Regions from separate parts of the Bradyrhizobium sp. 41S5 genome, predicted to be linked through region 1. Evidence: riboswitches for the same ligand, from Rfam matches in the RefSeq annotation. Region 1 holds a riboswitch; the other holds the start of a gene.
The links. Region 1 has a riboswitch for S-adenosylmethionine ahead of metX (homoserine O-acetyltransferase MetX). Riboswitches for the same ligand answer to the same signal wherever they lie in the genome.

Region 1 (4,414 bases):
AGATCGGCGTCCTTCACCGCCTCGATATTGGTCTCGACGACGCGATCGACGATGCCGAGCTCGGCGACGCGCGCGCGCGTCTTCTCCGAGCGCGCGGTGGTCACGATCTCGCCGACCAGGCCTTGCGCGCGTGCGCCGCGCGCGATCGAGCCGCCGATCAGGCCGAAGCCGATCAGCGCGATGCGGTTGAAGAGCGGAGCCGTGGTCACGTCGGTGTTCACTTTCCAGCCAGGAAGTCGCGCAGGCCCTCGACCACGAGGCGGTTGGCTTCCTCGGTGCCAATGGTCATGCGCAGCGCATGCGGCAGCTTGTAATTGTTGAGCGCGCGCAGCACGAGGCCGCGCCGGGTGAGATAGGCGTCGGCTTCCGCGGCGGTCCTGCCCTTGTCGGCCGGGAAGTGGATCAGCACGAAATTGGCGACGCTCGGCGTCACCTTGAGCCTGAGCTTGCCGATCTCCTCGGTCAGCCAGTTGCGCCACTGTTCGGTGTGCGTCCGCGACATCTGCACATGCGCAGTGTCCTCGATCGCCGCCACCGCGGCCAGCATCGCCGGCGTCGTGACGTTGAACGGACCGCGGATGCGGTTGCAGGCATCGACGATATGCGCCGGGCCGAACATCCAGCCGACCCGCAGCGCGGCCAGGCCATGGATCTTCGAGAAGGTGTGCGTCACCACCGTGTTGTCCGTGGTTGCGACCAGCTCGATGCCAAGCTCGTAGTCGTTGCGCGAGACATAGTCGGCATAGGCGGCGTCGAGCACCAGCAGCACATGCGACGGGAGTTCAGCCCGCAGCCGCTTGACCTCGTCGAACGGGATATAGGTGCCGGTCGGATTGTTCGGGTTGGCGAGCCAGACCAGTTTCGTGCGCGGCGTCACCACCTTGAGGATGGCATCGACGTCGGCCGTGAAATTGCTCTCGGCCGCAATCACGTTCTTGGCGCCGTTCGCCATCGTGGCGATCGGGTAGACCAGGAAGCCATGGGTGGTCGAGATCGCCTCATCGCCGGGCGCGAGATAGGTGTGCGCGAGCAAATTGAGGATCTCATCGGAGCCGGCGCCGCAGATGATGCGGTCCGGATCGAGCCCATAGGCGCGGCCGATCGCCTCGCGCAGCACGCGCGAGGTGCCCTCCGGATAGTCCTCGAGATGGTCAGCCGCGCCCTTGTAGGCCGCGATCGCCTTCGGAGACGGACCGAACGGCGTCTCGTTGGCGGACAGCTTGAACACCTTGCGCCCCGGTTCCGGCACCGGGCTCTTGCCGGGCGTGTAGGGCGCAATATCGAGGATGCCGGGATTCGGCACGGGGCGGGACATCATCAACTCCGGATATACTACGGGCGGCCGGCTCTTACTTCAGGTCCTGGCCGATCCGTTAGAGGGCACCGTATAGCGCGTTGCGTGGCTGCCGACGAGGGCCGAAGAGCGCACCGAGGCGCCGGCCTCGATCAAGGCGAGCTTGATCTTCTCGAAACCCTTGTTGGTCAGGTCTTGCCCGGTGACCGACACCAGCAGGGCCGCGCCGTCGAACGCGGTGTCGGGGACCGCGACGATCTCGGCGAGCGGCGCCAGGGCGCGGGCGACATCGGCGTTCCAGCCGGAGACGCGCACGCTCCAGGTCTGCACCTCGGTCACCATGGCGTCGTCGGCGACCCGCGAGATCACGAACACCGGCAACGCGGCGGGATGGTCGGCGCGTTCGAGGAACGGCAGCCGTGCGATGATCTTCGGCGCGCCATCGGCTTCGAGCGCATTCCACCACGGCGTGCGGCTCGCGATCGCGGAGACCAGCGCGAGGTCGCCCTTCGACTTCGCCGCCGCCTCGACCGCGGCCTGGGCGCTGAAATGCGACACGTAAGGCACCACGAAGCCGAAGTGAAACCGCGCCGAGTCGCGCATTGCGGACTCGCCCACGGAAACATCGGCATGCACGGCGAACGGCGCCTGCACATAGGTGAAGGTCGAGATGATGACGCGCCAGATGCTCTCGATGGTGTCGAGCGGCAGGATGCCGCGATGGCGCTGCACGAGTTCGCGCATCATGCTGGCCTCGCGCGCCGGGCGGAACGCCGAGCCGACCTCCTGGGTCTTCTTGACCTGGATCAGGCGGTCGATGATGTCGCCGCGCGCCATCAGCAGGCGGTGAACCTGCTCGTCGATCGCGTCGATCTCCTTGCGCAGCTCCTGCAGCGAGGGCGGCGACGGGGGTGGGTTGGACATGCTCTCAAACCTTGTCGTCCGGGCGGCCCGATGCCGTGCCAGACAGGGTCCCTGATTAGGAAAGACGGCCAGCGAAAGCAAAGAGAAACGTCGCAGGCGTGCCTTGCGCATTCGGTTAACCATTGGCGCCCGGCAAGGGGAGGTTCGCGGGCCGCCTTGACGACGGGGGGCCTGGGGACTAGGTTCGCTGCACTCCGTGGTCATTTGAGCCGGCCGGCTTGCAGCCACGTTAAACAACTCGCTAAACAGGCCGGGGACAGATCAGCTCCCGGCCGAACCTTGTTCAGGCCGGGTTTTTTATGGCCTGATTTTCTGTTCGAGCCCTCCCACGCGAGGGCAGGGTCGCCTAGATGAGCAACGTGCGTCCGATACCGAGCCCGCAAACCCCGAGCGATGATCGCGCCCATGAGGCCGATCACCCGTCGTCATTGGTGGCGAAGTTCGGCATGGATCAGCCGCTGAAGCTCGATTGCGGCGTCGATCTTGCGCCGTTCCAGATCGCCTATCAGACCTATGGCCAGCTCAATGCTGACAGGTCCAACACGATCCTGATCTGCCACGCGCTGACCGGCGATCAGCACGTCAACAACACCCATCCCGTCACCGGCAAGCCCGGCTGGTGGGACACCATGGTCGGCGCCGGCAAGCCGATCGATCCCGAACAATACTTCATCATCTGCTCCAACGTGATCGGCGGCTGCATGGGCTCGACTGGCCCTGCGTCGCTGAACCCTGCGACCGGCAAGGTGTGGGGGCTCGATTTCCCGATCATCACGATCCCCGACATGGTGCGCGCGCAGGCGATGCTGATCGATCGCCTCGGCATTGCGACGCTGTTCTGCGTGGTCGGCGGCTCGATGGGCGGCATGCAGGTGCTGCAATGGACCGCGGCCTATCCCGAGCGCGTGTTCTCGACGCTCGCGATCGCCTGCTCGACGCGGCACTCGGCGCAGAACATCGCGTTCCACGAGCTCGGCCGCCAGGCCGTGATGGCCGATCCGGACTGGCGCGGCGGCCGCTATGTCGACGAGGACACGCATCCGCATCGTGGACTGGCGGTGGCGCGGATGGCGGCGCACATCACCTATCTCTCGGACGCCGCGCTGCACCGCAAGTTCGGGCGACGGATGCAGGACCGCGAGCTGCCGACCTTCTCGTTCGATGCGGATTTCCAGGTCGAGAGCTATCTGCGCTACCAGGGCTCGTCCTTTGTCGAGCGCTTCGACGCCAACAGCTATCTGTATCTCACGCGCGCGATGGACTATTTCGACATTGCCGCCGACCACAATGGCGTGCTTGCGAAAGCGTTCACCGGCATCAAGACGCGGTTCTGCGTGGTGTCGTTCACCAGCGACTGGCTGTTTCCGACCTCGGAATCGCGTGCCTTGGTGCATGCGCTGAACGCGTCGAGCGCACGGGTGTCGTTCGCCGAGATCGAGACCGATCGCGGCCATGACGCGTTCCTGCTCGACGTGCCGGAATTCCTCGAGATCTCCCGCGCCTTCCTGCAGGCCGCAGGCAAGGCCCGCGGATTGAGGGACAACGGCCAGTCATGAGCATGCAGCAAACCTTGCCCTTGCCGGGCGTCGCGCCGGAGCGGACCGGCGGCTATCGCACTGATCATCTGCTGGTCGCCGACATGGTGCGGCCGGGCTCGCGCGTGCTCGACGTCGGCTGCGGCGACGGCGAGCTGCTGCAATTGCTGGAGAGCCGCGGCATCGACGGCCGCGGCATCGAGCTGTCGCGCGAGGGCGTCAATGGCTGCGTCGCCAAGGGTCTCGCGGTGGTGCAGGGTGACGCCGACACCGACCTCGTCAACTATCCCGATGACGCCTTCGACTACGTGATCCTGTCGCAGACCTTGCAGGCGACGCGGCAGCCGAAGGTGGTGCTGGAGAACCTGCTGCGGATCGGCCATCGCGCGATCGTCTCGTTCCCGAATTTCGGGTTCTGGAAAATGAGGCTGCAGCTCCTGATCGGCGGCCACATGCCGCGGACCGAGAATCTGCCGGCGAGCTGGTACGACACCGCCAACATCCATTTCTGCACCATCAAGGATTTCGTGCAGCTCTGCGAGGAGATCAACGTCAAGATGGAGCGCGCGGTGGCGCTCGATCTCTACGGCCGCCCGGTGCCGCTCAACCTGCCCTGGTGGGTGTGGAACATGTTCGGCGAACAGGGCGTGTTCCTGCTCAG
Region 2 (4,414 bases), 1.8 Mb from region 1:
CAAGGGCTCGGTCGTCATCATCTCCTCGATCGGCGGCCTGCGCGGCTCGACCGTGATCGGCGCCTACGGCATCTCCAAGGCGGCGGACTTTGCGCTGTGCCGCAGCCTCGCCGGCGAATGGGGCCCGAAGGGCGTGCGGGTCAATTGCGTGGCGCCGGGCCTGGTGAAGACCGATTTCGCCCGCGCGCTGTGGGAGGATCCGGACAATCTGAAGCGCCGCACCGCGTCGACGCCGCTCCGCCGCATCGGCGAGCCCGACGAGATCGCGGGCGCGGTGGCCTATCTCGCCTCCGATGCCTCGACCTTCATGACCGGCCAGACCATCGTGGTCGACGGCGGCGTGACGACGGCTGCGACGTAACGGCTGTTCCTTCGCCTCTCCCGCTTGCGGAATATGCCGGCGCGAGCCAGCCACCGCAGAATCAGTGTCGTCCCAGCGAAAGCAGGGACCCATAACCATCGCTCAGCATTGCTTATGCACGCTGTGGCCACAGCCTGCTCTAACAACTCGACCCTGTGGTTATGGGTCCCTGCTTTCGCAGGGACGACGGCTTGCGGGAGAGGGAGCGCAGCCCATTTGGCGCTTCTACCCCAGTCTCAAACCTGCTCGAGCGCGCGCTCAAGATCCTCGATCAGGTCGTCAGGGTGCTCGAGCCCGGCCGAGAAGCGAATAAAACCTTCGCTGATGCCGAGCTCGGCGCGGGCCTCCGGCGCCAGGCGCTGATGCGTCGTGGTCGCGGGATGCGTGACCAGGCTCTTGGCATCGCCGAGATTGTTGGAAATGCGCGAGATCTTCAGCGCGTTGAGGCAGCGGAAGGCGCCGGCCTTGCCGTCCTTCACCTCGAAGCCGACCAGCGTCGAGCCGGCGCCCATCTGCTTCTTCACTGTCTCGGCCTGCGGATGATCGGGGCGGCCGGGATAGACCAGCCGCGTGATCTTCGGATGCTTCGCCAGCGCCTCGGCGATCTTGGCCGCGTTCTCGGTCTGCGCGCGGACGCGGACGCTGAGCGTCTCGAGTCCCTTCAACAGCACCCAGGCGTTGAACGGAGACAGCGACGGACCGGTCTGGCGCATGAAATTATGGATGTGCTCGGCGATGAAGGCTTCCGACGACAGGATGACGCCGCCGAGGCAGCGGCCCTGGCCGTCGATATGCTTGGTCGCGGAATAGACCACGACGTCGGCGCCGAGCGACAGCGGGCTCTGCCAGATCGGCGTCGCGAACACATTGTCGACGATCAGGCGGGCGCCGCCGCTATGCGCGATCTCTGCGATCGCTCCGATGTCGAGCACGTCGAGCGTCGGATTGGTCGGGCTCTCCAGGAAGAAGGTTTTGGTGTTCGGCCGCAATGCGCGCTGCCACTGGTCGAGATCGAGACCGTCGACCAGCGTCGTCTCGATGCCGTAGCGCGGCAGCAGGTCCTGCACCACGTAGAGGCAGGAGCCGAACAGGGCCTTCGACGCCACCACGTGATCGCCGGCCTTCAGCGGTGCGAGGATCGCGGTCGTTACCGCGGCCATGCCGGTCGCGGTCGAGCGCGCGGCTTCCGCGCCCTCGAGCTCGATCATGCGGCGCTCGAACATCGCAATGGTCGGATTGGAATAGCGCGAATAGATGAAGCCGGGATCCTGGCCCTTGAAGCGCGCCTCGCATTGCTCGGCGGTGTCGTAGACGTAGCCCTGGGTCAGAAACAGCCCTTCCGACGTCTCCCCGAATTGCGAGCGGAGCGTGCCGCCGTGGACGAGGCGGGTTTCGGGACGAAGGTGGGCAGTAGACTTGGATTCAGAAGACTTGGATTCAGACATGTGACCTCCGAAGTGGCCATTTCCCTCGGAAAAGGGCCACAAAAAAACCGGCCTGGAGCAACCTCCACAAGCCGGGATCACACTGTCCCCGGCCTGTTTAGCGACTTATTTAACGTGGCTGCAAGCCGGCCGGCTCAAATCACCACGGGATAAGTGCAGCTGATATTCCCTCGCGCCCTTTCCGTCAAGACGGTCATCGGATAACCCGTAAAAGCCCATATTTTGGGGCTTGGTGGCCGTTCAGAGTATGATTTTTGGGCCATCCCGAGGGACCGCGCCGTGTCGTTCACGCTGGAAGACGAATCCAACGGAATCCTGCCTGACCGCATGATTGCGGAGATGGCGGAGGCCGGCCTCATTCTGCCCGCCTACGACTTTGTCGAGAGCCAGATCCAGCCGGCAAGCCTCGATCTTCGCCTCGGCGACATCGCCTACCGCGTCCGCGCCAGCTTCCTGCCCGGGCCCGATGCCACGGTCGCGGAGCGGATCGACCAGCTGAAGTTGCACGAGATCGATCTCTCCGACGGCGCGGTGCTGGAGACCAATTGCGTCTACATCGTCCCGCTGCTGGAAAGCCTGGCGCTGCCGCCGGAGATCGTGGCCGCGGCCAACCCGAAGAGCTCGACCGGACGGCTCGACGTCTTCACCCGCGTGATCGCTGACGGCACCCGCCGCTTCGACATGATCGGCGCCGGCTATCACGGTCCGCTCTATGCCGAGATCAGCCCGAAGACGTTTCCCGTGCTGCTGCGCGAGGGCTCGCGGCTCAGCCAGGTCCGCTTCCGGATCGGCGAGGCGACCTTGACCGCCGATGAGCTCGACGCGCTGCATGCCGCCGAGCGGCTGGTCGATGCCGACAATGCCGATCTCGTCCATGGCGTCGCGCTGTCGGTTGATCTCTCCGGCGAGAACTCGGGCGGCTTCGTCGGCTATCGCGCCAAGCGTCACACCGGCGTGGTCGATGTCGATCGCCGCGGCGGCTATTCGGTCGAAGAATTCTGGGAGCCGATCAAGGCGCGGCCCGACGGCAGCCTCATCCTCGATCCCGGCGAGTTCTACATCCTGGCTTCGAAAGAGGCGGTGCAGGTGCCGCCGGACTACGCCGCGGAGATGGTGCCGTTCGATCCGCTGGTCGGCGAATTCCGCGTCCACTATGCCGGCTTCTTCGATCCCGGCTTCGGCTATGCAGGCGCCGGCGGCAAGGGCGCGCGCGCCGTTCTCGAAGTGCGCTCGCGTGAGGTGCCGTTCATTCTCGAGCATGGCCAGATCGTCGGCCGCCTCGTTTATGAACGCATGCTCGAGCGTCCCGACGCGCTCTATGGCCAGCGCATCGGCTCGAACTACCAGGCGCAGGGCCTGAAGCTCTCCAAGCATTTTCGCGTGTAATTTCGCGGGCCGCCGGCCGCCGCCGCGTCGTCTCGCAGCCCGCGCGATGGTTCGATCCGCGGCCCGGCTTAGGCCACCCTGACCGTCGACAGGAATTTCCCGACTTCATCCTTGAGCCGTGTGCTCTCGGTGGCCAGCGTCCGCGCCGATGCGAGCACCTGCGATGATGCGGCGCCGGTCTCCGATGCACCGTGGCGGACCTCACTGACGCTCGCGCTGACGTGATGCGTTCCTTGCGCCGCCTGCTGGACGTTGCGCGAGATCTCCTGGGTGGCTGCCGTCTGCTCTTCGACCGCGGATGCGATCGTCGCCGAGATCTCGGACAGCCGGCTGATGATGTCGCTCACACCCTCGATCGCCTGAACCGATTGCTTTGAGGCGCTCTGGATGCTGGCGATCTGGACGCCGATGTCGCCGGTCGCCTTGGCGGTCTGCTCCGCCAGTTGCTTGACCTCGGATGCGACGACGGCAAAGCCGCGCCCGGCATCACCGGCGCGCGCGGCCTCGATCGTTGCGTTGAGCGCGAGCAGGTTGGTCTGGGAGGCAATCGTGTTGATGAGCTCGATGACGTCGCCGATGCGCCCGGCTGCGGAAGACAATTCCGCCGCAAGTTCCGAGGTTGAGCGCGCGCGGTCGACGGCCTCGCCGGCGATCCTCGCGGATTCCTGGACCTGCCGGCTGATTTCGCCGACCGACGAGCTCATTTCCTCGGTCGCCGATGCAACCGACTGCACGTTTGCGGACGCCTCCTCGGAGGCGGATGCAACGTCGCTGGCGAGGCCTTGCGAGCGGGTCGCCGTCGAAGTCAGGCTGGCGGCAGACGCCTCCAGCTCCTGTGACGAGGACGACACGGTCTCGATGATCTCCCCGACGGCGTTCTCGAACTCTGCGGCCAGCTGGTGCAGCTGCTGCTTTCGCTCGCTGGCCGCTTCGTCGCGCTGGCGGGCCTGGGTCTCGGCCTCCTCGCGCGCTTTCCGTTCCGCCTCGTCGCGGATCACCACGACGGCTTGTGCCATGTCTCCGATCTCGTCGGCGCGGCCGGCGCCGGGAACGACGATATCCGTGACACCGATCGCCATCGCCCGCATTGCAGCCGTCAGTCTGCCCAGCGGCCGCACCACGCCGAGAGCAAAGACCAGGACGCCGCCCACGATCAGAATCGCGACGATCGCCGAGACGATCCAGACGATCGTCGTGAAGGTCGAGACCGATTGCGCGGCAG

Region 2: linked by a shared signal. The riboswitch ahead of HAP47_RS38210 (O-succinylhomoserine sulfhydrylase) and the one ahead of metX (homoserine O-acetyltransferase MetX) in region 1 are both predicted to bind S-adenosylmethionine.

Annotation. Positions count from the first base shown of each region.
Region 1 covers NZ_CP083721.1:1,289,513-1,293,926, forward strand. The annotation lists gene HAP47_RS06085 (prephenate/arogenate dehydrogenase family protein) at 1-209, opposite strand, end outside; gene hisC (histidinol-phosphate transaminase) at 218-1,315, opposite strand; gene HAP47_RS06095 (chorismate mutase) at 1,355-2,218, opposite strand; SAM riboswitch at 2,405-2,484, shown strand; gene metX (homoserine O-acetyltransferase MetX) at 2,569-3,774, shown strand; gene metW (methionine biosynthesis protein MetW) at 3,771-4,414, shown strand, end outside.
Region 2 covers NZ_CP083721.1:7,969,530-7,973,943, reverse strand. The annotation lists gene HAP47_RS38215 (SDR family NAD(P)-dependent oxidoreductase) at 1-361, shown strand, start outside; gene HAP47_RS38210 (O-succinylhomoserine sulfhydrylase) at 598-1,806, opposite strand; SAM riboswitch at 1,883-1,962, opposite strand; gene HAP47_RS38205 (2'-deoxycytidine 5'-triphosphate deaminase) at 2,134-3,192, shown strand; gene HAP47_RS38200 (methyl-accepting chemotaxis protein) at 3,261-4,414, opposite strand, start outside.